Regions from separate parts of the Pseudomonas sp. ADAK18 genome, predicted to be linked through region 1. Evidence: riboswitches for the same ligand, from Rfam matches in the RefSeq annotation. Region 1 holds a riboswitch; each other region holds the start of a gene.
The links. A riboswitch is a leader RNA that binds a small molecule or an ion and turns the genes downstream of it on or off. The one in region 1 is predicted to bind cobalamin.

Region 1 (7,210 bases):
GCTTTGCGGTCAAACCTGGGGTAAGCAGTGAACAATTGCTGGAAGTGCAGGGCATGAACCTGGAGCGCTACGCCGCTTTAGGCCGCTTGCTTGAGCCTTTTGGCGGGCACCCTTTGCGGGTGGATGGCAGTCGTATTGTCTACCGGGTCAATGGCAGTGCCGACCAGTTGCGTACGCAGTTGAGCCTAGCCAAATTGCAGGAGGTTCCGGCGGGTGAAACCCCGGCACCTGTGCAGCAACCCGCTGTAGACGGTGCGCAGCCAGCACCGGCAGAGCCGCAGGCGCAGTTACGTTTTCGCTGGTAAATGTTCTTCCTTATATAGCAGCAACTGAAAAATGGAGTGGGTTATGGCGGATACGCGTCGTTGGGTGTGGCTTGGCGGGATCGTCCTGCTGTGTGTGTTTGTATTTTTGCTGCATTCGATCCTGACGCCGTTCCTGGTCGCCTTGTTGCTGGCCTATCTGTTCGATCCGGTGGTGGATCGCCTGGAGAAGGCTGGCCTGTCGCGGACGTGGGGCGTGGTGACGGTGTTTGCGCTGTTCACCCTGATCATCATGGCGCTGCTGCTGGTGTTGGTGCCGATGCTGGCCAAGCAGTTGTTTCGCCTTTATGAACTGGCGCCGCAAATGCTCGACTGGCTGCAGCACACTGCCATGCCTTGGGCCCAAACCAAGCTAGGCCTGGCTGATGGCTTCTGGAAGTTCGACAAGGTCAAGGCCGCCATCAGTGAGCATATGGGCCAGACCACGGACATTGTCAGCGTGGTGCTCAGCCAGGCCACGGCGTCCAGCCTGGCGTTGATTGGCTGGTTGACTAACCTGGTGCTGATTCCGGTGGTGGCGTTCTACCTGCTGCGGGACTGGGACATCATGATGGCGAAGATCCGCAGTCTGCTGCCCCGTAACCGCGAAGAGCGCATCGTGTCTCTGGCCGAGGAGTGTCACGAAGTGCTTGGTGCTTTCGTCCGTGGTCAGTTGCTGGTGATGCTCGCCCTGGGGATCATCTATGCCGCTGGGCTGATGGCTATCGGCCTTGAGCTGGGGCTGTTGATTGGCCTGATTGCGGGCTTGGCAGCGATTGTGCCGTACATGGGCTTTGTCATCGGTATTGGCGCGGCGCTGGTGGCCGGGTTGTTCCAGTTTGGTGGCGACTTGTATCCGATGCTGGGGATTGTCGCGGTGTTTATGGTTGGCCAAGCCCTGGAGGGCATGGTGTTGACGCCGTTGCTGGTAGGGGATCGGATCGGCTTGCACCCCGTGGCGGTGATCTTTGCGATCCTGGCTGGCGGCGAGTTGTTCGGTTTTACCGGTATCTTGCTGGCGCTGCCGGTGGCGGCGGTGATCATGGTGCTGGTGCGCCATGTGCATGATTTGTATAAAGACTCGGATATCTACGCTGGCGTCGACGAGCCTGACTTATAAATCCAAGGCTTGGCTCCCTCTTTCAAACCCGGCCTGGCGCCGGGTTTGTTGTTGATGGAGCCTGGGCATTTGGCCATCGCGTCAAACAATCTCCACGAAATCCAACGAGTTAACGCAAACCTTTGATTTTGCTTGTGGTCTGCTGCATTGTGCGCCCGGCGTCACGGGTATAAACTTTGCAAACTTTACACAGAGGCCCCTAACGGTTCGATGGGAACTGTTCAGTCAGCATGAAACCGATTCAGCTGCCCCTAGGTGTGCGTCTGCGTGACGACGCTACCTTTATCAATTACTACCCAGGCGCCAATGCCGCTGCACTCGGCTATGTCGAGCGGCTATGCGAAGCCGACGCCGGGTGGACCGAAAGCCTGATCTATCTGTGGGGCAAGGACGGCGTGGGGCGTACCCACTTGCTACAGGCCGCTTGCCTGCGTTTCGAGCAGATGGGGGAGCCCGCGGTTTACCTGCCGCTGGCGGAGCTGCTGGACCGTGGTATCGAGATCCTCGACAACCTTGAGCAATACGAGCTGGTCTGCCTGGATGATTTGCAGGCGGTAGCAGGGCGGGCGGATTGGGAAGAGGCGCTGTTCCATCTGTTCAACCGATTGCGTGACAGCGGCCGGCGCTTGCTGATTGCGGCGTCTACTTCGCCCCGGGAACTGCCGGTGAAGCTGGCGGACCTCAAGTCCCGCCTGACCCTGGCGCTGATTTTCCAGATGCGCCCGCTGTCCGACGAAGACAAATTGCGCGCCCTGCAACTGCGTGCCTCCCGTCGTGGCCTGCACCTGACCGACGAAGTCGGGCACTTTATCCTTACCCGTGGCACACGCAGCATGAGCGCGCTGTTCGAATTGCTCGAACGGCTCGATCAGGCCTCTTTGCAGGCTCAGCGCAAGCTGACCATTCCCTTCCTCAAGGAAACCCTCGGCTGGTAGCCAGCCCTTTAAAAATGTGGGGTTCGGCAAATTTCAGGCGCCAGAAAACCTGCGTTTTTGCCGGTTTGGCCACGCAAAAGGGTCTAAATGGGGTTTAAGGGCTTAGATGGCATAGGCCAAACAAGAAGTCACATAGATCACGATTGAATTTGCAAATCGATGTGATAGAAGGCATAGTCTCGGCTTCTTTACACATTCAGCCACGGTCGTGCCCATGCTAAATCGCTTCGCACCCCTCGTGCCTCTCGCACTCGTTACCCTGTTGTTTGGTTGCGCCACCCACCCTCAACAAGTGGCTGAGCAGCAAAAACCTCAACAACAGAATCAACAAAAATTCGTCGCTGCGCAGTCTTCCACTGTTTACCAAGAAGAGCTCGCAACGGAAAAAGAACTGGTCGCCTTCGCCGGCAGCAAGCCTTACCAGCTTCCAGTTCTGGCCGACAGCATCCTCGAACGCGGCATGTCCCTGATCGGTACCCGTTACCGTTTTGGCGGTACTTCTGAAGCCGGTTTCGACTGCAGCGGCTTCATCGGTTACCTGTTTCGTGAAGAAGCTGGCATGAATTTGCCGCGTTCTACTCGCGAAATGATCAACGTGGATGCACCGTTGGTCGCACGAAACAACCTCAAGCCCGGTGATCTGCTTTTCTTTAGTACCAATGGTCGTGGTCGTGTCAGCCACGCCGGTATCTACTTGGGTGATGACCAGTTTATCCACTCCAGCAGCCGCCGCAGCGGTGGTGTGCGGGTCGACAAACTGGGCGACAGCTACTGGAGCAAGACCTTTATCGAAGCCAAGCGCGCCCTCGCCATGGCCCCTACTAGCGTTACCGCTCGCAAGTAAAGTTAAAGTGATACTTGAAGTTTGACGTGTAAGAGCTAGAATCTCTGGACATTGTTGTGAACTGATCGCGCGAGCCTTGCTTGCGCGATCTGGTTTCCAGCGTTCGGCAGCGAAAGCCGCATCCAGATCAGGATTGTTCTGCCCATGTCGACCTCGGCCCGCCTAATTCTTCTCGTTTGCGCCGCGCTGCTTAGCGCCTGCGCAAGTCACCCCCCACCTGCGCCCGTGGCCGTCAAGCCCAGGCCGGTGTTCAACTATTCCAGCCAAACCTTTTCGCCAGCGGCCGAAGACGTGCTTTTTCGTGCGCTGGGCCTGGTCGGTACGCCTTATCGCTGGGGCGGCAATACGCCGGACTCGGGTTTTGATTGCAGCGGTTTGATTGGCTTTGTCTACCGTGATGCTGCGGGCATCTCTCTGCCGCGTACCACGCGTGAGCTGATTGTGATGCGCGCCCAGGATGTGAGCGAAGACGCCTTACAGACCGGTGACTTGATCTTCTTCGCCACCGGTGGTGGCTCGCGGGTCAGCCACGCCGGGATCTACGTGGGTGAAGGGCGTTTTGTACACGCGCCGCAAACCGGCGGTACGGTGAAGCTGGACACACTGTCCAAAGCTTATTGGCAGAACGCCTACCTGAGTGCCAAGCGTGTATTGCAGCCTGAGCATCTGGCGCGCAACCCCTAGAATTGCGCTGATCAAAATGTGGGAGCGGGCTAGTGTGGGAGCGGGCTTGCTCGCGAAAGCATCACCTCGGTGTAACTGATACATCGAGGCGCCTGCATCGCAGGCAAGCCAGCTCCCACACAAATCCACAGTTATTATGTGGTGTTCTCTAGGTCAGCTATTTAGCCGCCGATACCCGCCACACCTTGTTTCCCACATCATCCGCCACCAGTAAATCCCCTTGTTTATCGATCACCACGCCCACCGGCCGGCCCATGGCTTTCTCGTCGCTATTAAGGAACCCGGTCAGTACATCCACCGGCATCCCTTTCGGCTGGCCTGCCTCAAACGGCACAAAAATCACCTTGTAACCACTGTGGGGCTTGCGGTTCCACGAGCCGTGCTGGCCGATAAACGCTCCGTTGCTGAATTGTGCGGGCAACGTGCTGCCTTCGGCGAAGGTCAGTCCCAGTGAGGCCGTGTGTGGCCCAACGGCGTAGTCCGGTGCGATGGCCTTGGCCACCAGTTCAGGATTCTGCGGTGTTACTCGCACATCGACGTGCTGTCCGTAGTAGCTGAACGGCCAGCCATAGAAGGCGCCGTCTTTGACCGAGGTGATGTAGTCCGGCACCAGGTCGCTGCCGATTTCATCGCGCTCGTTGACCGCCGTCCACAGTTTGCCGCTTTGGGGTTCCCACGCCATGCCGTTGGGGTTGCGCAGGCCTGAGGCGAAGATTCGGTGCTGACCGGTGGCGCGGTCCACTTCCCAGATGGCGGCTCGGCCCTGTTCCGCTTCCAGGCCGTTCTCTGCAACATTGCTGTTGGAGCCGACGCTGACGTACAGCTTATTGCCGTCCTTGCTGGCCACCACGTTTTTGGTCCAGTGATGGTTAAGCGGGCCGCCGGGTAAATCGACGACCTTGCTTCCCGCCTCCTTGATGGCTGTTTCGCCCGGCTGATAGGGGAAACGCAGCAATGCATCCGAATCGGCGACATACAGGTCGTTGCCCACCAGCGTCATGCCAAACGGCGAGTTGAGGTTTTCCAGGAATACGGTGCGAGTTTCGGCGACACCATCGTGGTCGGTATCCCGCAGCAGAGTGATGCGGTTCGGGCTGGGCACCCCGGCACCGGCGCGCCCCATGACTTTCCCCATGACCCAGCCACGAATGCCCTTGGCGTCATCCGGCTTGGGTGGCGCGTTGGTTTCGGCTACCAGCACGTCGCCGTTGGGCAGTACGTACAACCAGCGCGGGTGATCCAGGCCTTCGGCAAACGCTGCAACCTGGGTGCCGGCGGCTGCGGTGGGCTTGACGCCTTCAGGCCAGCCGATCGCCGGGGCGATGTTTACAGTGGGGATCAGGGTCTTGTTGGGTTCCGGCAGTTTGGGCGAGGGCCCGGTGCCGTCGGAGACTTGCAGGCTAGAGCTTTCACCGCAGGCGGCGAGGCTGCTTGCGACCATGATGAGTAAGGCGAGTCGGGTCTTGTGCATGGTTTTCTCCTTAATACCTGTAGTGATAGAGGCACTTAGCAGGCTGATGGTTCAAGTCTGTCGGCGGCTTTAATTGACGCTCCACCCCCAACCCACTAACCTTCGCGGCTTGTTTCAGGTGCTCTGTGGCGTGTGCGTCGACAGAGTGAAACAGGGAAGCCGGTGAGTGAGCACACTTTTCAACAGTGAGGCCGCGATCCCGGCGCTGCCCCCGCAACGGTAAATGAGTCAAAACGGTGCTTTCAGCCACTGTATCGCCCCGCGATATGGGAAGGCGCACCCCCGACATGCTCTTGAAGAGAGCGTCGCTCATGAGCCCGGAGACCGGCCTGATTCATCCAACAGCATCACGGTGGGCGATGCTTGGCTGTCTGTTTTTTCTTTTCCTGCCCGCCGTTTTTGTCCAGCCCCAACGGAGAGCTGCCATGACTGATTCCCCTGATCGTGACGAACGCCACCTGGCGCGCATGCTGCGCAAAAAAGCGGTGATCGACGAACGTATTGCCAATTCACCGAACGAGTGCGGATTGCTGCTGGTGCTGACCGGCAACGGCAAAGGCAAGAGCAGCTCGGCCTTTGGCATGCTCGCCCGGGCCATGGGCCACGGCATGCAGTGCGGTGTGGTGCAGTTCATCAAGGGCCGCACCAGCACGGGCGAAGAGTTGTTCTTCCGCCGCTTTCCCGAGCAAGTGCGCTTCCATGTGATGGGCGAGGGCTTTACCTGGGAAACCCAGGACCGTCAGCGCGACATCGCCGCCGCCGAGGCCGCCTGGGTAGTTTCCCGGGAAATGCTTCAGGACCCGTCCATCGGCCTGGTGGTGCTGGATGAGTTGAACATCGCCCTCAAGCACGGTTACCTCGACCTGGATCAGGTGCTTGGCGACTTGCAAGCCCGCCCGCCGATGCAGCATGTAGTGGTCACCGGCCGCGGTGCCAAGCCTGAGCTGATCGAAATGGCCGACACCGTCACTGAAATGGGCATGCTCAAGCACGCGTTCCAGGCTGGGATCAAGGCACAGAAGGGCATCGAACTTTGAATCAGCCCCGTCATTGCCCTGCCGTCCTAATCGCCGCACCGGCGTCAGGCCAGGGCAAAACTACCGTCACTGCCGCATTGGCCCGCTTGCACCGCAACCTTGGGCGCAAGGTACGGGTGTTCAAGTGTGGCCCGGACTTTCTCGACCCGATGATCCACGAGCGCGCCAGCGGTGCGCCGGTCTATCAATTGGACATGTGGATGGTCGGTGAGCAGGAAAGTCGCCGGTTGCTGTGGGAAGCGGCAGGGGAGGCCGACCTGATCCTGATTGAAGGTGTCATGGGCTTGTTCGACGGTACGCCTTCCAGCGCCGACTTGGCGCGGCACTTTGGTGTGCCGGTACTGGCGGTGATCGATGGCACGGCCATGGCCCAGACCTTTGGCGCCCTGGCGCTGGGGCTGGCGCGTTACCAGCCGGACCTACCGTTTGCCGGTGTCCTGGCCAACCGCGTCGGTACGTTGCGCCATGCGCAGTTGCTGGAAGGTAGCCTCACTGAGGGCTTGCGCTGGTATGGCGCGCTGTCCCGTGAGACGGGTATTGAGTTGCCCAGCCGTCACCTTGGACTGGTGCAAGCCAGCGAGCTGAATGACCTGGATGTGCGCCTCGACGCCGCCGCCCAAGCCTTGGGTGGCAGTTGCGAGGTAGCGCTGCCACCTCCAGTGGAGTTCGCCGCGCCCGAGGTCATCGAGGTCGAGCCGCTGCTGGCCGGTGTGCGCATTGCCGTGGCCCGTGATGAAGCGTTTGCCTTCACCTACGGTGCCAGTCTCGATCTGTTGCGGGCGATGGGGGCCGAGTTGCGCTTCTTCTCGCCGATCCA
Region 2 (7,210 bases), 1.8 Mb from region 1:
GGGGTCACTGCACCCATGCCGGTCACAACAATTCGCTTATTCATGATCGCTCAGCTCCGCAATTTCTGGTTGGTAGCAATGCATGGACGAAGCTATCATCATGAAAGTAACTTCGAGTAGCGAAAATATTCCGGGTTTCCCCATAGAGGAACTGCAATGCAACGCAAGTCGCTGGTAAATGCCGAGTGCCCGGTGGCGCGCGGGCTGGAAAGGGTGGGTGAGTGGTGGAGCATTCTGATCATGCGTGATGCGCTGCAGGGCTTGAGGCGCTTTGACGAGTTTTCCCAGAGCCTGGATATTGCGCCCAACATGCTCACGCGCCGGTTGAATACGCTGGTGGAGGGCGGACTGCTGGAGCGCCGGCGCTACAGTGAGCGGCCGCCGCGTTTTGAATATGTGCCGACGCCCGCCGGTGAGGATTTCAGGATCGTGATCATGGCGTTCGTGGGGTGGGGCAACCGGCACTTCGCGCCGGAGGGCGAAAGCCTGCAGATGGTCGATGCCGCGACCGCCCGTCCAGTGGCGGTGGCGGTGGTTGACGTTGCCCAGGGGGCTATCGTGCCGATGGAACAATGCCGCGTACGGGCTGGACCCGCGGCGAGCGAAGGCATGCTGGAGCGTTTGGCGTTGATACACACCAAACGTTCGGAGATTGACCCTTCCTCGTGCACTGCGTAGCCTTGCGCCTTCGAGGTTCTTCGGCCCAGGCCGAAGCTAAGAAGGGAACGCGGTCAATGCCGCGGCTGCCCCCGCAACTGTAAAGGGTTTATCTGACTGCCACGCCACTGCCTGAACCAGGCGGGAAGGCGCAGCCAGCGCCAGTCGAACGACTGGCAAGCCCCAAGCCAGGAGACCTGCCTCGCAACGATTCTCAACTTTCAACCGGGCGGGGTGATCCGGTGGCGAAACAGGTTTCTGCGTGCCGTCGCAGGGCCAGTCGTCCCGTATGCCCGCCCCAAAGGGCATCCGATGAAAACACTGGCCAAACTCCCCGTCACCATCGTTACCGGCTTCCTCGGTTCGGGCAAGACCACCTTGCTGCGCCACATGCTGGACAACGCTCAGGGCCGCCGTATCGCGGTGATCGTCAACGAGTTCGGCGAGTTGGGCATTGATGGCGAAATCCTCAAGCAATGCTCCATCGGCTGCACCGAAGAAGAAGCCAACGGCCGCGTTTACGAGCTGGCTAACGGTTGCCTGTGCTGCACGGTCCAGGAAGAGTTCTTTCCGGTGATGCGCGAGTTGGTGGCCCGTCGCGGCGACCTCGACCATATCCTCATCGAAACCTCGGGACTGGCCCTGCCAAAACCGCTGGTCCAGGCCTTCCAGTGGCCGGAAATTCGTAGCGCCTGCACCGTTGACGCAGTGATCACCGTGGTCGACAGCCCGGCCGTGGCGGCTGGCACCTTCGCTGCGTTCCCGGATCAAGTGGATGCCCAGCGCAAACTCGACCCTAATCTTGACCACGAATCGCCGCTGCACGAGCTGTTCGCCGACCAACTGGCCAGCGCCGACCTGGTGATCCTCAACAAATCCGACTTGATCAGCCCCGAAGACCTGGCCCGCGTACGCCTGGAAGTCGCCGAGGAGCTGCCGCCAGCGGTCAAGATCATCGAAGCCAGCAGTGGTCGTTTGCCGCTGGATGTACTGATTGGCCTGGGTGCCGGTTCCGAAGAGCACATCGACGGCCGTCACAGCCATCACGATCATCACCACGAAGGTGAAGACGACCATGATCACGACGCATTTGACTCGATCTCCATCGAACTGCCGCAAGCCGACGAAAGCCTGTTGCTCGACGCATTGACTCAACTGGTGGTCCAGCACGGCATCCTGCGGGTCAAGGGCTTCGCGGCTATTCCCAACAAACCAATGCGCCTGCTGATCCAGGGTGTAGGCACCCGTTTCGACAAACACTTCGACCGCGCCTGGCGTGCCGATGAGCGGCGCGCGACTCATCTGGTGCTGATCGGCCAGGAACTGGATGCCACCTTGCTCGAAGCGCAACTGCGCGCTGCCCTCAGCGTTTAAGCCATGCACCTGCTCAGGACCCAGCCCGGGGGTTTCGTCTCGGATGACAACATTGCCGACCTTGGACAAACCCCGGCCGAGCTGGTGGTTTTGTGCAGCGGCGATTCCAGCCTGGCGCTGCTGGCCGAAGCCGCACAGCAATTGCCTGCGGACTACCCGAGCCTGCGCCTGGCCAACCCGATGCAGGTGCAGAATCATGCGTCGGTCGACTTGTATGTGGATGAGGTGCTGCGTCACGCCAAGGTCATCCTGATCTCGCTCCACGGCGGGATTGCTTATTGGCGTTACGGCATTGAGCGCCTGGTGGAGTTGGCGCAGCGCGGCGTTCAACTGATTCTGGTGCCGGGGGACGATCGTCCGGACCCGGAGCTCAGCGGCCTCAGCACCGTGAGTATGGAGGCGCGTGACCGCCTCTGGCACTTCCTGCGCCAGGGCGGCATGGGCAATGCGCTGGATTTCTATCGCTGCCTGGCCACGACTTACCTGGGGCGCGATTACGCCTGGGCCGAGCCACAGGTGCTGCCACGCACGGCGATTTATCACCCGCATAAAGCCAATGCCAGCCTGAGCGATTGGCAGGCTGACTGGCAGGCCGGGCTCCCGGTGGCGGCGGTGTTGTTCTATCGCTCTCATTTGCAGGCGGCCAACACCGCTTTTATCGATGTGTTTTGCCAACGCTTACAGGCTGCGGGTCTCAACCCGTTGCCCATTGCGGTGGCCAGTTTGAAAGAGCCCGGCTGCCTGACGGTGGTCGAGGACTGGCTGGATGAGGTGCAGGCGTCGGTGATTCTCAACACCACCGGCTTTGCCCAGTCCAGCCCCGAAGCGCCGCACCTGCGGCCGTTTCGCCGCAACATCCCGGTGATCCAGGCCATCTGCGCCCAGGACAACGAACCTGCCTGGCAAGCCAGCGAGCAAGGCCTCGGCCCCCGTGATCTGGCGATGCATATTGCCTTGCCGGAGCTGGACGGGCGGATCATCAGCCGGCCCATCAGCTTCAAGGACCTGGCCTGGCGCAGCGAGCGCAGTCAGTCCGATGTGGTGTGCTACCGGGCGCAACCGGAGCGCATGGATTTTGTCGCCGAACTGGCAAGGCGCTGGGTCGAACTGGCGCGGGTGCCCAATAGCGAAAAGCGTATTGCGCTGATTCTTGCCAACTATCCGACCCGCGATGGGCGCATTGGCAACGGCGTCGGTCTTGATACCCCGGCGGCGGCACTGAATATCCTTCGGGCGCTGAAAATCGAGGATTACCCGTTGCCGGACGAGCTGCCGGCAAGCGGTACGGCATTGATTCAAGCGCTGTTGGGTGGCGTCAGCAACGACCTCGACAGCCTCGATCTGCGTCCTTGCCATCAAAGCCTGGGGCTGGACGACTACGAGGCAATGTTCAAGCGCCTGCCCGAGGCCAACCGCCAAGCCGTATTGGAGCGCTGGGGCTCTCCCCACAATGATCCGATGTTCCGTGACGGCCGCATGATGATCGCCGGCCTGCGTTTTGGCCTGACCTTCGTCGGCATTCAGCCCGCCCGGGGTTATCAGGTGGATGCCAGCGCTGTGTACCACGACCCGGATCTGGTGCCGCCTCACGGTTATCTGGCGTTCTACTTCTGGTTGCGCCAGACCTACGGCACCCATGCGGTGGTCCACGTCGGCAAACACGGCAACCTGGAGTGGCTGCCGGGTAAGGGCGTCGGGCTGTCGGAAAACTGCTGGCCGGATGCGTTGCTGGGGCCGCTGCCGAATATCTATCCCTTTATTGTCAACGACCCGGGCGAGGGCGCCCAGGCCAAACGTCGTACCCAGGCAGTGATCATCGATCACCTGATGCCGCCGCTGACCCGTGCCGAAACCTACGGGCCGTTGCGCAACCTGGAGTTGCTGGCGGACGAGTATTACGAAGCACAACTGCTTGATCCGCGCCGTGCCCGGGAGTTGCAAAAGGACATTCTCAAGTTGGTGCGGGAAACCCGTATCGACCAGGAGCTGGCGCTGGACGAAAACCTCGACAGCGATGCCGATGCGGCCATCTGGTTGCCACGCCTGGACACGTACTTGTGTGACTTGAAGGAGTCGCAGATCCGCGACGGTCTGCACATTTTCGGTGAGTCGCCAGTGGGGCGCTTGCGTATCGACACCCTGCTGGCATTGCTACGCATTCCGCGAGGCGACGGCCGCGGGCCGCAATCGAGTTTGTTGCGGGTGCTGGCCAAGGCGTTTGAACTGGGCTTCGATCCGTTGGATTGCGCGCTGGCCGAACCGTGGACCGGGCGTCGTCCCGAGGTCCTGCAGAAGATTGACCCACAGTTGTGGCGTACGGCGGGCGACACCCGTGAACGTCTGGAACTCTACGCTGCGCGCCTGATCGAGCAGTCCCTGGAGGGCGCACTTGAGCAGCTTGAAGAGCCAGGCTGGCAAGACGTCAAAGGTGTGATCGAGAGCCTGCGTATTGTCGTCGCTCCGCGCCTGGATGCTTGCGGCCCGGCGGAAATGCGCGGTTTGCTGGATGCCCTGTGCGGGCGTTTCGTGCCGGCCGGTCCCAGCGGCGCACCCAGCCGTGGCCGTCTGGATGTGCTGCCTACCGGACGCAACTTTTTCTCGGTGGATGTGCGCAACCTGCCCACCACCACGGCCTGGCGTATTGGCTTCCAGTCGGCAACCCTGATTCTTGAGCGGCATTTGCAGGACCACGGTGACCACCTGCGCCAACTCGGCCTGTCGGTGTGGGGCACCGCTACCATGCGCACCGGGGGTGACGATATCGCCCAAGCTATGGCACTGATGGGCGTGCGTCCGGTATGGGCCACGGGCAGTCAGCGGGTGGATGACTTTGAAATCCTGCCCCTGAGCCTGCTGGATCGCCCACGCGTTGATGTGACGTTGCGGGTGTCCGGGTTCTTCCGGGACGCCTTCGCCAATCTGATCCGCCTGTTCGACGCGGCCGTGCAAGCCGTGGCGGCGCTGGATGAGCCGGATGACATGAACCCGCTGGCGGCCAAGGTGCGCAGCGAACGCGAAGCCTTGCGCCTGTCCGGACTGGATGACGAGGCTGCGGCAAAACAGGCCGGCTGGCGAATCTTCGGTGCCAAGCCCGGTGCCTATGGCGCGGGCGTGCAGGGGGCGATTGACGGTCGTCTTTGGCAGAGCCGAGAAGACCTGGCCGAGGTTTACCTCAACTGGGGTGGCTACGCTTATGGCGGTTCCGACGAAGGCACTGCCGCCCGTGAACAGTTCGCTCAGCGTTTGAGCCAGGTCCAGGCAGTGTTGCAGAACCAGGACAACCGCGAGCATGACGTGCTCGATTCCAACGATTACTACCAGTTCCAGGGCGGTATGCTCGCTGCCGTGGAAACCCTGAGCGGTGATAGGGCCGCCAGTTATCACGGCGACCACAGCCAGCCGGACTTACCGAAGATCCGCACCTTGAAAGAAGAGCTGAACCGGGTAATCCGTGCCCGGGCGGCCAATCCGAAGTGGATCGAAGGAGTCAAGCGCCATGGCTATAAAGGTGCGTTCGAGATGGCGGCGACCGTGGACAACCTGTTTGCCTTCGACGCCACTACGGCGCTGATCGATGATCATCAATATGCGTTGCTGGCTGATGCCTATTTACTGGATCCCGACACCCGCGAATTTGTGCAGCAGCACAACCCGGCCGCCTTGCGAGAGATGACTGAGCGCATGCTGGAAGCCCAGCAGCGAGGTATGTGGCAGGAACCCGGGGCCTATCGTGAGGCGTTGGAAAATTTGTTGTTGGATATAGAAGAAGACAGTTGATGACCGACCTCCCTCATTTCCCGCTGTCCGCCGTCGTTGGCGCCGACGACCTCAAACTGGCCCTGTGCCTGACCGCCATCGACCCGAAAATCGGTGGCGTGTTGATCGAGGGCCCTCGGGGGATGGCCAAATCTACCCTGGCCCGTGGCCTGGCGGATTTGTTGGCGAGCGGCCAGTTCGTCACGCTGCCCCTGGGCGCCACCGAGGAGCGCCTGGTGGGCACCCTCGACTTGGACGCCGCGCTGAGCGAAGGCCGCGCGCAATTTTCCCCCGGCGTGCTGGCCAAGGCGGATGGCGGCGTGTTGTACGTCGATGAGGTCAATTTGCTGCCTGACCATCTGGTGGACCTGCTGCTGGACGTGGCGGCCAGCGGCACCAACCTGATCGAGCGCGACGGCATTTCCCACCGCCATTCGGCGCGCTTTGTACTGATTGGCACGATGAACCCGGAAGAAGGTGAGCTGCGCCCGCAGTTACTTGATCGGTTTGGTTTCAATGTGGCGTTGAGCGGGCAAACGCTGCCTGCGCAACGGAGGCAGATCATTCGCCGCAGGCTGGATTTTGACAGCGATCCCGAAGCTTTCTGCGCACAGTGGGCCGGTCAGCAGGCCGCGTTACGTGAGCGCTGCACACAGGCCCGGGCGCTACTGGAGAGCATCCCACTGGATGATCAGGCCTTGGGGCAAATTACCGAGCGCTGCTTTGCGGCCGGCGTCGACGGTTTGCGTGCCGATCTGGTCTGGTTGCGCGGCGCGAGAGCGCATGCGGCGTGGCGTGGGGCGGCGGCTATCCGTGAGGAAGATATCGACGCGGTGGCGGAGTTTGCCCTGCGACATCGGCGTCAGGAGCCGTCCAGTCCTGCGAGCCCGTCAAATGGCCAGTCATCAAAGCCTTCTGATCCATCGCCTTCCGAGGGGCAGGGCCAGTGGGGCGACATGCCTGCACCTGCTTTGCCCGTGGGCGCCCGGCGAGATGTGCCTGCCTGGCCAAAAAAGCCCTAGGCATTCGCCCTCGACTTGACGCGGGGGCGGATGCCCGGCCCAAAGCGGGCCGACTGGACAAGGGCCGGCAAGGGCCGGCGCGCAGTGCTGTACAAGGTTCAGTCAACTGGCCGGGCACTTTGCTCGGCGGGCGGCCGCAATGCCGTGAAGACCTGTTGTACCGCCTGCGTAGCCGATCACCCCATGAGTTGTGGTTGGTGATTGTCGATGCCTCGGCTTCCACTCGGCGACATCAGGCCTTGAGTGACGCCAAGGGCTTTCTGGCTCAGCTGTTTGACGATGCTTACCGCCAACGGGCGCGGATGGCATTGCTCACGGTGAGCGGGCCGTCACCCAAGTGGCAAGTACAGGGGCTGAGGGCGGCCAAAGGGTTAAGTCAGTGGCTCGACGGCCTGGGGGCG
Region 3 (7,210 bases), 790 kb from region 1:
GGGCCTGGGCCTGCGCCAAGTGGACAGCACCGCGACCATGGGCGGCGGCAAAACGCTGAACTCGACCTTCCTTGCTGGCTCCGGCGATCACCTGTTGGTGATCCAGGCTATTTCACGGGCGGATGATGTGAAAGGCCATGAGGTATTGGTGAAGCAGATTACCGGCGGGAAGTAACAGGCTTGTATCAACACCGCCGGTTAAATGTGGGAGCGGGCTTGTGTGGGAGCGGGCTTGCTCGCGAATACGGTGTGTCATTCAGCATCCATGTAACTGATCCACCGCCTTCGCGAGCAAGCCCGCTCCCACATTAGACTGCGTTCACACCGCCATTACCGAAGACTGTTTTCCAGCCAGTTCTTCAGGTCCTGCACTTCCGCCTCGCCTATGGTGTGGATCATCCCCGGATAACCGTGGAATTTTGGCGTCAAGGAAAGCCCCTTCAACACCTCGTTGGCCCGCGTCGCCGACACATACGGCAGCGCCTGATCCAACGTGCCATGGCCAATAAAAATCGCCAGTTTTTCAAGCTGCGCATCAGGCTTCAACTCGGCCTTGAGCACCGGCAGCAAACTGCCGCTGAGCGCCGCAATCCCCCGCAGGGTTTCAGGATGACGCAGCCCTACCTCGTACGACATGATCGCTCCCTGGCTGAACCCCACCAGAAACACCCGATCGCTTTCGGTGTGATATTTACGCGTGGCCTGGGCGACAAAATCGCCAATCAATTTGGCGCTGCTCTGCAAGTCGGCGGTCTCGCCGTCGTAATCGCCATCCCCCGGCGTCTTGGTGAACCAGCGATAGCCATGCGGATCCACTGGCAGCGGTGCACGCGCCGACAAATAGGTCCAGGTCGATGGCAACCGATCCCGCAGGCCGAACAGGTCCTGCTCATTGCTGCCATAGCCGTGCAGGAAAATCACCAACGGCTGGTTGCGTGCGTCACTCATGGTCTGCTCCAGATAGAGCAGCGGCAAGTCGGTGTGCAGCGTGTCTTCAGCCTGAGCCGTGCCGGCAAACAGGGCCAGTGCCAAGGCAATCGATCTGAGCATGGGAATGAACCTCTAGGGCTTGCGCAATAAATAAGTGTCCATGATCCAGCCATTGGCCTGACGCGCCGCCTTGCGTACGCGCTCGATTTCATCGGCCACCTCGGCCACTTTGCCACTGATCAGAATCTCATCCGGTGTACCGAGGTAAGCCCCCCAATAGATATCCAGATCCTGATCGGCCACGGTGCGGTAGGAGTCCTCGGCATCCAGCATCACCACCAGGGTATCGGCATCGCTGGCCTGCCCTGCCGCCAACCGGCGGCCGGTGGTGATCTCGATGGAGCGACCGATACGGTTCAACGGCACTTTATGCTGGGCGGCCAGGGCCTGGACGCTGGTAATGCCGGGGATCACTTCGAATTCGAATTCGCAGCGGCCACTGGCAAGAATCGCCTGCAGGATACGGATGGTGCTGTCGTACAACGCCGGGTCGCCCCAGGCCAGGAAAGCGCCGCACTCACCGTCGGCCATTTGCTCGTTGATCATCCGCTCGAAGGTCTGTTGCTTGTCGCGGTTGAGGTCCTGGACGGCGGTGGTGTAGTCGATCTCGCCACGCACCCGCTCGGGGCAATCGGCTTCGACGAAGCGGTAAGCGTGGTCGGCGTTGATATAGGTCTCGCAGATTTCCCGGCGCAGGTCGATCAGCTTGTCCTTGCTCTGGCCCTTGTCCATCAGGAAAAACACGTCGGTACGGTTGAGCGCCTTGACCGCCTGCATGGTGATGTAGTCGGGGTTGCCGGCGCCGATGCCGATGATCAGGATGCTCTTCATGGGAAAGTCTTCATGGGGTGTTCTCAGTGCGGGAGGCCGATTTTGCCATGTTCGTAACCCTAGGTGGCGTGAGTTTCCAGGCGCAAGCGCCAGACGCCGTTGAAACGCAGCTCGGTGGATGACAATGGCTCCACGTCGATTCGATTGAACATCGCCAGCGGGCATTGCATGACATGCAGCAACGCGGCGCGAATCACAAAGGGATGAGTCACCGCCAGCACATGGCCCGGTGTTTGCTCCAGCGATTGCAGCCACCGCCTTACCCGTTCGCACAATTGCGCCACAGATTCACCGCCATGGGGATTGGCGGTGCAGTCCGTCAGCCAGGCCTGCATGGCGTCGGGCTCGGCCTGTTGAAGCTCGTCGAGGCCCTTACCTTGCCAACGCCCGAAATCACAGTCGCGCAGGGCTTCTTCTACCTGCGGATGCTCGCCAAACAACATCGCCGTTTGCCGGGTTCGCACCTCGGGGCCACACAGTAAACGGGGTGCGCGCTTGAAGCGGCTGGCCAATGACAACGCCGCCGACTGCCACACCATCTCCAAGGGTTCGTCCAACGCGAAGCGGGCGCGTTTTTGAGCCGGCGTACTGGCATGGCAAATGAGGGTCAAGCGAGTGGCCTGCATCGAAAATCGCCCTAGCATCAAGGTAAAGGACGCATCCTGACACAGGAACACCCTTCTCTGTAGCCGTCTTTACAACCCCGGACGCGCCAGGTAGAGCACCTCATACCCCCTGCCGGGGTGGTTGTCCTCCCGTGCCTTGGCCGACAAGGTAATCCGTATCAGCTTCCACGCCTGGACATCCAGTGCCAGGAACACCGCAAAGTTATCGCTGCTGTCAGCCACCTGTTGATTGCGTGCTTTTTCAACTGCCAGCAACTGGGCACGATCCGCCCCCGGCGCCAGCGCCCACTCTTCCCGATACACGCTCAAGGCGTTTTGCGCCGGGCCCCGTCGCACGTCCAGCGGCAACCAGGACTCAATGTGCGGCTGGCCAAAACTGTCGAGGACTTTCTGAAAGCGCTCGCCCAATAAAAAGTCTGCCGCAGCCAGAGGGTCGGCCCACAGGTACACCGAGGCATACAAGTTTCCCACGCCTGTGCCCTGCCCCCGCGTCTGGGCAATGAAGGCCTTGAACAACAACCCCTCGGTGTCATCCCACAGCGGCCCCAGTTGCGCCGCGCGTTGACGAATGATGCCCATGTCGTAATCGGCGGGCAGCCGATGTGAATACTGTTTGGCGAACATGTTGGCGCTCCTGTGCAAGATGAGTGTTGAGCTTGCGCAGTCTCAGTGATTTCATCAAGATATCGCTTGATATAGGTATGATAAGGAATAGAAATGATTGGCACACTCAAACCTCTGGATATCGACACCGTGCAAGCGTTCGTACTGGTGGCGGATTTCGCCAGTTTCACCCGCGCAGCCCAGGCTCTCGATACATCCCAGGCGGCCATCAGCCTCAAGCTCAAGCGCCTGGAAGAACGCCTCGGTTATCGCCTGCTGGAGCGCACGCCCCGGCATGTGCGCCTGTCGCCTCAAGGTGAGCAGTTCATCGTCGCCGCCCGCGCCTTGCTCAATGCCCACGAACGGGCTTTGGGTGATATGAGCGCCAGCACAACACGCCGTTTGGTCATCGGCATCAGCGACCACGTCGCCGGGCCTGACCTGCCGGTGTGGCTCAGCCGCCTGGCCGCCTACGATCCGCTGGTGATTCTGGAAGTACGAATTGCCTCATCCCGTGACCTGGTGGCGGCCTTCGACCGCAACGAACTGGACGCCGTGATCGTGCGTAACGAGGGCGATCGCCAGGACGGTGAAGTGCTGGTGGTGGAGCGCTTTGGCTGGTTCGCCGCGCCCACCTGGCAGCACACGCCCGGCACGCCGTTGCGCATGGCGACCATGGCCCCGCCCTGCGGTGTACGACACCTGGCGGTGCGAGCGCTGGATGAGGCGCGAATCGACTGGACCGAGGTGTTTGTCGGCGGCGGCGTCATGGCCGTGGGTGCAGCGGTCAGTGCCGGCTTGGGCGTGGCAGCCCTCGCCCGTCGCGTGGCACCGGCGGGTGCGGTGGACGTGAGCGCACAGTGGGGATTACCCGCGCTGCCCGTCAGCGAAGTCGTGCTGTACAGCCGGATCAGCGACGGGCGCTCCAAAGAAACGTTGCGGGCGTTAAGTGCGACATTCAGAGGCGTTCTGGAACGCTAAGGCCACTTGAACACCTCACCGTCGTTGCGCCTGCACCTCAGGGCCTGAAAATTCCCTACCCAAGTTGACGAACGGTCTTGCGAGTGTTCAGATGCCGCCCAGTTTCAGGTGCCTCATGCCGCCGTGCATGGGGTGAAACGGGAAACCGGTACGCTCTTTCCGAGCCAGTCCGGTGCTGCCCCCGCAACGGTATACGAGTGACCCCTTCGACACACCACTGTGGCCAATCCGCCATGGGAAGGTGAAGGGATCGAGCCTCGTGAGCCCGGAGACCGGCCTGGAATTTCTGTTTGGCAAAATCCTGCGGTGGGCGGGCATGGGCCGGTATTGGCGTGTGCTCGATGCCTTCTCCTGCGTGCTTCTGCGAAAGAAACTTTTCGAGAAGACTATGATTCGACGTTCCTGTACTTCCCTGTTGGGCTGCCTGTTCAGCCCGCTCCTGCTCGCCGATGAAACAGTCTTGGTGCTCAAGCAGCAGATCGTTTCTGCACCCTCGGTGGAGTCCACCACCGTTGCCGAGATGGCTCAGTACGGCAGCAAGGTGGAAGTCGTCACCCGTGAACAGATCGAACGCGCCGGCCCTGGCGCCGATGTTTCGCGGGCCATGCAAATGTTTATCCCCGGTCTCTACGTCGCGCCAAAAAACGGCCCGTTCGACTACGGCACCTATTCCCTGTTGGGCGGACGTAACGATGACACGCTGATCCTGCTGGACGGCGTGCGCCTGAACAATCGCCTGTACGGCGGCCTGTACCTGGACACTCTGCCAGCCAACGCCATCGAGCGCATTGAAGTACTCAAGGGTGGGCAGAGCCTGTTATTCGGCACCCAGGCGGTATCCGGGGTGATCAATATCGTCACCCGCAGCCCGCAGTCACGCGAGGTGTCCGGTGAGGTGAACCTGGGCGTGGATACGTTCGGCGGAACCACCGGCGATGCACGGGCAGAGAAGATTTTCAACAACGACTTCGGCGACCTGGGCTTGCTGGCGTATGTCAACCGTAACGTCTCCGAAGGTTACCAACCGTTTCGCAACCGTGATATGAGAAACGTCACCGACAAGAAGCGCTCCTACGAAGTCAGCACCTTCGGCGGCAAAGCCATTCAGTCTTTCGGTGATGACTCACGGCTGGAGCTGTTCTACCAATATGCTGACGCCAACCTGGATTTCGCCGGTGCCACTAACCACCACAAGACCACCAATGACCGGGTGCAGCAAATCGCCACGGCGACCTTCGAGCAGAGCCTCAACGAGCAGCTGAGCTACTTCATCAAGGGTCATATCAACGACTGGGACACGCGCTACACCAAGATCCTCAACACCGAAAATGGCGGCACCACGGTCAAGAATCACAACGACTATTGGGGCTTCACAGACTGGGGCATACAAGCCGAAGGCAAGGCGGTACTGCCCGGTGATCATGTGCTGGTGTTCGGCTCCGACAACCAGTGGTTCAAGGGCCAGGACGATGTGCTGATCATCGACAACAACAAGGCCCAGGCCCATGCGCTGTATACCCAGTTGCGACCGAAGATCGACGCCCTGCCCGACTGGCACCCCAGCCTCGGCATCCGTCACGAGGCCATGAGCGGCGGCGACAGTGCCACCGTCGGCATGCTCACGTCGCTCTACAACCTCAACGATAACTGGGCATTGCGCGGGCAGTACGGCACGGCCTACAAGCTGCCGAACGCCGAACAGCTGTTCGTCAACGAGCCGGGCGACGAGATGGGCAACCGTAACCTGAAACCGGAGAAAAGCCGCAATGCCGAGTTGGGCGCCGACTACAAAGGCAACCTGCTCGACCGCGACTTCAGCGCCAGCGTGACCGTGTTCAAACGCAAAATCACCGACCTGATTACCCAAGACGGCGAACAGTGGGTCAACGGTCAAGGCCAGATCCAGATGCGCGGCTTCGAGGCCGACGCCAAGCTGGCACTCAACGATCAATGGAGCCTGCAGGCGGACATGACCCGCAATCTCACCGAGTCCCGGGCGGGTGTGACCCTCAACGATATCCCGAGTTTCTTTGCGCGCTTGCGGGTCGGCTACGAATCGGCGGACCGGATGTGGGGCGCGGGCGGCGCGATCCGTTATATCCGCGATGTCATCAGCTCGAAAAAGGTCGAATACGGCCACTACTCGGTGGTGGATGCCGACGCCTATCGCTATCTCGACAACGCCCATCAGCACCGCGTAAGCCTGCTGGTGGAGAACCTGTTCGACCGCGACTACGTCACCAGCCGCTCCGCCAACGTCGATAACCTCGGTCGGCCCTTCACCTCCGAGGTGCGTTATACGTATCGCTTCTGATGAATAAGCCCGTGCAAAACGACACTGTAGAAACCCACCCAGACTGGTCGCACATCCCCGACCACGCCCGCCACGTGTTCCTGTGCACCGGCCCACGCTGCACCCAGCGTGGCGCCTTACAGTTGTGGAAAACGCTGCGCCGCCAGTTGCTCGAGCACGCGTACATCGAAATCCCGGGGGGCGTGCTGCTGACACGCACCCACTGCCAGTTCCCCTGCAACCTGGGACCGATTGTGACGGTGTATCCGGACACCTGCTGGTACGGCGTGCGCACAAAAGCGGACGTGCAACGGCTGGTAGAAGTGCACCTGGTGGGTGGTGAAGTCGTCGACGACCTGCTGATAAAGGCCCGTTCATGAGAAGGCTTTGGCTACTCTTGAGCGCACTGCTCTGGACAACCACGGCGGTGGCCGACAGTTACCGCAATTGCGGCCAGGCTTGGCCCCTTGCCCACTCGCCACCCTCACGCATTGTGGCCCTGAACCAGCATGCCGCCGATCTGTTGTTAGCCCTGGATGTCGGCCCGACGCTGGTGGGTGTGGCGTACCTGGACGACGATGGCATCGCCCAGCGCCAAGGTGAGTATTTCGGCGTGCCCGTGATTGCTCCCCGTTACCCCTCCAGCGAAGTACTGTATGCGCAAAAACCGGACCTGGTGGTGGGCGGTTTCGCCACGGCGTTCGGCAATGGCGTCACGTCCCGAACCGGGCTGGCCGGTAATGGCGTTGGTTCCTACCTGTTGGAATCGGCCTGTGACGGCCATTCCCTGGATTACTTCGGTCACATTCGCAACGACCTGTTCACCCTCGGTACCCTGGTGCATAAACAGCAGTTGGCCCGGGACCTGAGCGACGCCATGGACGCC
Region 4 (7,210 bases), 1.8 Mb from region 1:
AGGAACGTACCGCGACCATTATTGCCTCCGGCGTCGGCGGCTTTCCGGCGATTGCCGAGGCGGTGCGGACCGCGGACAGCAAAGGCCCGCGACGCTTGTCGCCGTTCACCATTCCCTCGTTCCTCGGCAACATGGCCGCCGGGCATGTGTCGATCCAGCATCAGCTAAAAGGCCCGCTCGGCTCCCCCGTCACAGCCTGCGCCGCCGGTGTGCAAGCGATTGGCGACGCAGCCCGGATGATTCGCGCGGGAGAAATCGACATCGCCGTTTGCGGCGGCGCCGAAGCCTGTATTCACCGGGTCAGCCTGGGCGGTTTTGCCGCTGCGCGCGCGTTGTCCCACAGCTATAACGCCACTCCTGAGCTGGCCTCACGCCCCTTCGATCAAGGCCGCGACGGTTTTGTCATGGGCGAAGGTGCCGGATTGTTGGTCATCGAAGAACTCGAACATGCGCTGGCCCGGGGCGCGACCCCCATCGCGGAGCTGGTGGGATACGGCACCAGCGCCGACGCCTATCACATGACCTCCGGCCCGGAAGATGGGTCTGGTGCCCGCAGGGCAATGGAGCTGGCGATCCAACAGGCGGGGATCACTGCGGCGCAGATCCAGCATTTGAACGCCCATGCAACGTCGACCCCGGTGGGTGATAACGGCGAGTTGGCGGCCATCAACGCGTTATTCGGCGCACACGCAGGCGTTGCGATCAGCGCAACGAAGTCGGCAACCGGTCACCTGCTAGGTGCCGCAGGAGGAATCGAGGCGATATTCACGGTACTCGCCTTGCGCGACCAGATTGCCCCCGCCACGCTGAACCTGGACCACCCGGACGATGCGGCTGCAGGACTTGACTTGGTGCGCGGTGCAGCCCGGTCGATGCCTATTGAATATGCGATATCCAACGGGTTCGGGTTTGGCGGCGTCAACGCTAGCGTGCTGTTCAAGCGCTGGGACTTACGCTTGTAATCGCGTATTTGACGTGAATCCCCGCCCATGCTCTCCTACACATCTTGTTTCGGGTGCCCTTCACAGGGTGAAACGGGAAACCGGTGAGTCATGAGGTTATGACGAGTCCGGTGCTGCCCCCGCAACGGTAAGCGAGCGAAGCGTCAGAGCCACTGTGTCGACACGACATGGGAAGGCGATGCTTTTTGACGTCAAGTCCCTCGCAAGCCCGGAGACCGGCCCGAAAAAATCAGATAACAAACCCGCGGTGGGCGGGCGCTGTTAAGGCCCTGCGTGCCTGGCTCGCGGGGTTTTCATGCGCTCGTTTCACCCTGACACTCGAAAAGGGACGCGCCATGTCGATCATCAGCAGCACCTCGCACACCGCCAGCAGCACTGCCACCTTGAGCCAACGCCTGACCGCTGCCATTGGCGCGTCGATCCTCGGTGCGTGCCTGGTGTATTTCGCCGGTTTCTCGCATATCGAGGCCGTGCACAACGCCGCCCACGATACCCGCCACAGCGCCGCATTCCCGTGCCACTGAGACCTGCCGACATGATCAAGCGTATTGCGCAAACCGCAGGTTTCACTGGCCTGCTGGCCGCCCTGCTGCTGACCCTGCTGCAAAGCTTCTGGGTCGCCCCGTTGATTCTCCAGGCGGAAACCTTCGAGAAAGCCCCGGCCACCGAATTGCATGAACACGCCGATGGCGCGGCCGCCGCTCACGGCCATGACGCCGAAGCCTGGGAGCCGGCAGACGGTTGGCAGCGCGTGCTGTCCACCACCGGCGGTAACCTGGTGGTCGCTGTTGGTTTTGCCCTGATGCTGGCGGGTCTCTACACCTTGCGCGCGCCAACCCGCACGGCCCAAGGCCTGCTGTGGGGCTTGGCCGGTTACGCCACTTTCGTGCTGGCGCCGACCCTTGGCTTGCCGCCTGAGCTACCGGGCACTGCGGCCGCCGACTTGGCGCAACGGCAAATCTGGTGGATCGGTGCTGCGGCCTCCACCGCTACCGGTATCGCGTTGATTGTGTTCGGGCACAACTGGCTGCTGAAAGCGCTGGGCGTGGCGATTCTAGTGGTGCCTCACGTGATTGGCGCGCCGCAACCGGAAGTCCATTCGATGCTGGCGCCTGAAGCCCTGGAAGCACAGTTCAAGATTGCCTCGCAGCTGACCAACGTTGCGTTCTGGCTGGCCTTGGGCCTGATCAGTGCCTGGCTGTTTCGCCGCAATCGTGACGATCAGTACTCAGCATGAACACCGTGCCAACCCTGGTGGTTGGCCTGGGTTGCCGGCGGGGCTGTGGCGTCGACACCCTGCTCAACCTGTTCAATGCGGCCCTCGATGCCAGGGGGATCGAACGCCGGCACGTCATTGCACTGGCCAGCATCGACCGTAAACAGGATGAGCCGGGACTGCTGGCGCTGGCCAAGGTCCTGGATCTGCCACTGCAGTTTTTCAGTGCCGAGCAATTGGCGGGTTATGAAGCTCGATTGAGCCATAAGTCGCCCATCGCCCATGCACATACCGGTTGCTACGGCATCGCCGAAAGCGCGGCCCTGGCCCTGGCCGAATCCATGGCTCAGGCCTCTGCCTCACTGCTGATCACCCGCCAAAAAAACGCCCAGGCCACCTTTGCATTGGCGTGTGCCGGCTAAATTCCCGATAATCGTGCCCCTCGATCATGAGCAATCTTCATCTGAAGCCTTGCTCGCACGCGTTTGCACAGGAAAGCATCCATGACCGTCTTTTTCATCGGCGCCGGCCCCGGCGACCCGGAGCTGATCACCGTCAAGGGCCAGCGACTGATTCGCAGCTGCCCGGTGATCATCTATGCCGGCTCCCTGGTACCGGCGGCCGTGCTGGAAGGTCATCAGGCGGAACAGGTGGTCAACAGCGCTGAACTGCACCTGGAACAGATCATCGAGCTGATTAAAGTCGCCCACGAAAAGGGCCAGGATGTGGCTCGGGTGCATTCCGGCGACCCCAGCCTCTATGGCGCGATTGGCGAGCAGATCCGCGGCTTGAGAGCGCTGGGAATACCGTTTCAGATCATTCCAGGCGTAACAGCCGTGGCGGCCTGCGCCGCGCTGCTGGAGACCGAACTGACGCTGCCGGACATTGCCCAGAGCGTGATCCTGACCCGTTATGCCGATAAAATCGCAATGCCGGCAGGTGAGGCATTCAGCAGCCTGGCCCAGCATGGCACGACGATGGCGATTCACCTGGGGGTCAATCATCTGGAGAAGATCGTCGCTGAGCTGCTGCCCCATTACGGCGCGGATTGCCCGATTGCCGTGGTGCACCGTGCGACGTGGCCGGATCAGGACTGGGTTATTGGGACTCTCGCGGATATTGCCGAGAAAGTCGCGGCCAAGGGTTTCAGGCGTACGGCGTTGATTGTGGTGGGCCGGGTGTTGGCCAGTGACAGCTTCCGTGAGTCATCGCTCTATCGTGCGGGGCATGCCCACCTCTACCGCCCCTGAGCAAATTCTGAGCCCCATGCAAAACCCTGTGGGAGCCGGGCTTGCCCGCGATGACGGTGGCACAGCCCGCATTGATGTTGGCAGCCCTATCGCTATCGCGGGCAAGCCCGGCTCCCACACTTAACCTTTAACGTCATAAAGCATCCGTAATACATTGAATTATAGGCATAAAAAAACGGCGCTCGCGGGGCGCCGTTTTTTGTTCGCAACGAACGCCTTAATAGTAGGCGTTTTCTTTCTGCGTGTGGTCGGTCACGTCACGTACACCCTTGAGCTCGGGGATCCGCTCCAACAGAGTGCGCTCGATGCCTTCGCGCAAGGTCACGTCCGCCTGGCCACAGCCCTGGCAACCACCACCGAATTTCAACACGGCGATGCCGTCTTCGACCACATCGATCAGGCTGACCTGACCGCCGTGACTCGCAAGGCCCGGGTTGATTTCGGTTTGCAGGTAGTAATTGATGCGCTCGTTGACCGGGCTGTCAGCGTTGACGTTTGGCACCTTGGCGTTGGGCGCCTTGATGGTCAATTGGCCGCCCATGCGATCGGTGGCGTAGTCGACCACCGCATCGTCGAGGAAGGCTTCGCTGAACGCGTCGATATACGCGGTGAAGCTTTTCAGCCCCAGGGCGGTATCTTCGGGTTTTTCTTCGCCCGGTTTGCAGTAGGCAATGCACGTCTCGGCGTACTGAGTGCCGGGCTGGGTGATGAAGACGCGGATGCCGATGCCTGGGGTGTTCTGCTTGGACAGCAGATCAGCCAGGTAATCGTGGGCGGCGTCGGTAATGGTTATGGCAGTCATGGAAACTCCTCACAGGCTTGCCCGCAGTTTACGCCAAATTATTACGGAGGTACAAAGTCCTAGTGTTTTTGTCGGGATAGGCTTTTTTGGGGGAGATGGGGTTGGTGGGCATATCCGTTGTTGCGGTCACGGCTGCTATTGGTTCCGCTCTTACAGCGGGTCACTTTTGGAAAAGAGCCCCAAAAGTAACCAAAAGGGCTCTTGCCCCACCACTCGGCACCTCGCCTAGGCTCGGTGTGCCCTCACTCCGGCCTTGCTCCGTGGGCCGCCGCAATGGGCCATCCTTGGCCCAGTGCGGCTAAACCGGCGTCCTGCCGGTTTACCCACGGACCAAGGCCTGCGTTCAGCCAGCGTGGTTTAACGGGGCGCCTAAGATCAACGTCAAAAGCAGATCAAGAACACAGCGGCCTACCAGCCGGCTTGAGTGGTGTGAGGCAAAGGCAAAATCAAAAGCGGGCACGGTGGACTGTGGGAGCTGGCTTGCCTGCGATGCAGGCAACTCGGTCTTTCAGGAACACCGAGGTGATGCCATCGCAGGCAAGCCAGCTCCCACAGAAAAGCAAAAAAAGCAGCTTGGCTGTTGATCTGCTTTGATCTGCTCTGCTCTGCTCTGCTTTTGATTTTGATCTAGGCGCCCCGTTAAACCACGATGGCCGCACGCAGGTATTGCGTAGTGGGCACCCCGGCATGGATGCCGGGGTAGCCGCGACACGGCCATGGATGGCCGATCGCGGCGGGCCCACGGAGTAATGCCTGCGTTCGGGCACACCGAGCCTGAGCGAGGTGCCGAGTGGTGGGGCAAGAGCGTTTTGGTTACTTTGCCGCTTTTGCAAAGTGACCCGCTGTAAGAGCGGAACCAATAGCAGCCATCACCGCAGCAACGGATATGTACCCAACGCCAACCCCACCCCCCTACAAATTCTCATACCGATTCATATCCAACACCCCCTCCTCAACCGGCGCCGTCTCATGGATATACCGCGACAAGTCATGAAAGTACTGCCAAAACAACGGATGACTTCGACGAATCCCCCACCGATCCACGATTGCCTCAAACCGCTTCGCATCCTTGGCACTCTCCATCGCAGCCACAAACGCCGGCACTTCCTGCGCCGGAATATTGAACATGAAATTCGGATAGCTGCTGAGCACTCCCGGATAAATCGTCACCGTATCCAGACCCGGTTGGTAGCGATAAGCCTCACCCAACATAAACGCCACATTGCTGTGGGCCCGATTGCGCATCAGGCTGTACACCTCACGTTTGCCACTGCGGGTTTCAATCCGCAACATCGTCGCTTCCGGTAACTGCTCAATCACCTTGAGCCCGGCCGCCGGACGTGAAGTCAAACGGCTCAAGGCCTGTTCCGCATCCCGCAGCGCCGGATCGATACCCGGACGCGAGCAATAGGCACTGACACACCGATTGATCGGATCCGGGCTGGCATTCAGCTCGCTATAACGGGCCAGCAGTTGGTTGGCAAAATCACGCTTGGGATCCTTCTCGTCCAGGCTCAACCCCGTAGGCTTGTCGTCGTCAATCGCTTCATAATCCATCCACAACTTGACCTTGCCGCTGTTCTGATACCAGTCATCCAGAAAGCCGTCCCGCGAATCCGCAGGCATCAGGCGCAGGAAGTTCTGCTCGGCACCATTACGGATCAGGTCGAAGTACAGCCGGGTCTGCGCCTGGTGGGAGACATTACCGAAGACATCGAAGTTGACCGCCAACTGGTAATACGTGCGCTCCAGCAACGGATAGTCGAACAGCCACATCGTCTGCGGGACTTCGCCAATCAATCCCTTGGTCACCGAAGCACTGTCGAAGTGGCGGAAGATCGACAACAGCGCATTGTCATTACCGGCCCACAGGCTCGACCAACTAGGTGCGGACAAGTCAGCATAACTGTCGCGACGCAAGGCTTCATAAGCGTTGCGCTTGTCGCGGTAGGCCAGCCACAGGCTCAGCACGCTGCCCACGTCATCGTTTTGCCCAGGCATTGCCAGCAATGGCGTAGCCTGGCCACGATAGCGGGCATCGGTGATGTACAGGTCGTGATCGGGGTCTTGGAACAGCGTCCAGAAGTTATCGCGAATCACATCCGTGGCGATCTGCCCACGGCACACCGGCCCTCGAATAAAGGTGCGCACAAAGTATTCGGCGTTATCCAGCATGAACTGATAACGCGCCTTGGCCGGAATGGCTTCGAACGTCTCGAATGGGTTGGCCCGGCGCGCTGGCCCGTAGCCCGGCAAGGCATGCACTTGCCAGTCACCGCTGTAGAACAGTGACTTGATGCGGGCCATTTTATCGGCGCTGAACGGATAGGTGATGTGGGTCTTGTGCACGATCACCCCTTGCACCGGCCACAGGCGGTAGTACACCTGGGTGCCTGGATCGTCGTTGGGCCGGCGGGTGTTGATCAGGTCAATCGGCTGGCCGCTGGGCGTACGGGAACGCACCCACTGAAAGAAATGCCCCGGCTCGCCACCCTCAAAATAGATATGGGCCAGGAACAGGTGCTCATACAACCAACGCGCCACCAGGCTTTCCCGGGCGCCGGGCTGGTTGAACAGATTTTCCCATTGCTGGACCTGCAAGGCTTCCTGGGCGCTCGGTGCCAGGCCTTGTTCATCGATAGGCGCGCCAGAGGCCAGCCAACGTTGCAGGGTTTGGTATTGCTGATCGGTCAGGCCAGTGACGGCCAGCGGCATGCCTTCTTTGGGGTGGGCGCCGGCATAAGCGTCGAACTCGCCGGGCATCGGGCACATATTTTCGCGGCTCAGACCCAGGACAATTTCGTCTGGCAACTTGGCGTTCGGCTGCAAGGGCGCGTTATGCCCCAACTCCAGCATCCGCGCCATCAACGCTGCCTGGCTGCCCTGGGCGTCAAGTACTGAGCCAAACCCCTGGCGCTGCCACGCGGCCTTGCCGAACGCGTCATAAAACAAGCGGGTCGGCGGCGTGGCCTTGCTGCGT

Region 2: linked by a shared signal. The riboswitch ahead of cobW (cobalamin biosynthesis protein CobW) and the one ahead of cobO (cob(I)yrinic acid a,c-diamide adenosyltransferase) in region 1 are both predicted to bind cobalamin.
Region 3: linked by a shared signal. The riboswitch ahead of HKK55_RS07350 (TonB-dependent siderophore receptor) and the one ahead of cobO (cob(I)yrinic acid a,c-diamide adenosyltransferase) in region 1 are both predicted to bind cobalamin.
Region 4: linked by a shared signal. The riboswitch ahead of HKK55_RS11645 (CbtB-domain containing protein) and the one ahead of cobO (cob(I)yrinic acid a,c-diamide adenosyltransferase) in region 1 are both predicted to bind cobalamin.

What each region holds. Positions count from the first base shown of each region.
Region 1 is NZ_CP052859.1:847,321-854,530, forward strand. It holds gene HKK55_RS03890 (DUF2066 domain-containing protein) at 1-305, shown strand, start outside; gene HKK55_RS03895 (AI-2E family transporter) at 349-1,422, shown strand; gene hda (DnaA regulatory inactivator Hda) at 1,653-2,357, shown strand; gene HKK55_RS03905 (C40 family peptidase) at 2,572-3,201, shown strand; gene HKK55_RS03910 (C40 family peptidase) at 3,346-3,885, shown strand; gene HKK55_RS03915 (sorbosone dehydrogenase family protein) at 4,043-5,356, opposite strand; cobalamin riboswitch at 5,456-5,704, shown strand; gene cobO (cob(I)yrinic acid a,c-diamide adenosyltransferase) at 5,782-6,393, shown strand; gene HKK55_RS03925 (cobyrinate a,c-diamide synthase) at 6,390-7,210, shown strand, end outside.
Region 2 is NZ_CP052859.1:2,613,719-2,620,928, reverse strand. It holds gene fabF (beta-ketoacyl-ACP synthase II) at 1-44, opposite strand, end outside; gene HKK55_RS11635 (helix-turn-helix domain-containing protein) at 157-678, shown strand; cobalamin riboswitch at 675-877, shown strand; gene cobW (cobalamin biosynthesis protein CobW) at 970-2,031, shown strand; gene cobN (cobaltochelatase subunit CobN) at 2,035-5,808, shown strand; gene HKK55_RS11620 (ATP-binding protein) at 5,808-6,809, shown strand; gene HKK55_RS11615 (VWA domain-containing protein) at 6,863-7,210, shown strand, end outside.
Region 3 is NZ_CP052859.1:1,634,571-1,641,780, reverse strand. It holds gene HKK55_RS07380 (hypothetical protein) at 1-175, shown strand, start outside; gene HKK55_RS07375 (alpha/beta hydrolase) at 331-1,050, opposite strand; gene cobF (precorrin-6A synthase (deacetylating)) at 1,063-1,821, opposite strand; gene HKK55_RS07365 (histidine phosphatase family protein) at 1,881-2,447, opposite strand; gene HKK55_RS07360 (DUF4865 family protein) at 2,517-3,071, opposite strand; gene HKK55_RS07355 (LysR family transcriptional regulator) at 3,165-4,031, shown strand; cobalamin riboswitch at 4,121-4,327, shown strand; gene HKK55_RS07350 (TonB-dependent siderophore receptor) at 4,420-6,345, shown strand; gene HKK55_RS07345 (ferredoxin) at 6,357-6,704, shown strand; gene HKK55_RS07340 (ABC transporter substrate-binding protein) at 6,701-7,210, shown strand, end outside.
Region 4 is NZ_CP052859.1:2,621,201-2,628,410, forward strand. It holds gene fabF (beta-ketoacyl-ACP synthase II) at 1-962, shown strand, start outside; cobalamin riboswitch at 997-1,201, shown strand; gene HKK55_RS11645 (CbtB-domain containing protein) at 1,298-1,486, shown strand; gene HKK55_RS11650 (CbtA family protein) at 1,498-2,199, shown strand; gene HKK55_RS11655 (cobalamin biosynthesis protein) at 2,196-2,600, shown strand; gene cobM (precorrin-4 C(11)-methyltransferase) at 2,682-3,428, shown strand; gene nfuA (Fe-S biogenesis protein NfuA) at 3,646-4,230, opposite strand; gene HKK55_RS11670 (fatty acid cis/trans isomerase) at 5,143-7,210, opposite strand, start outside.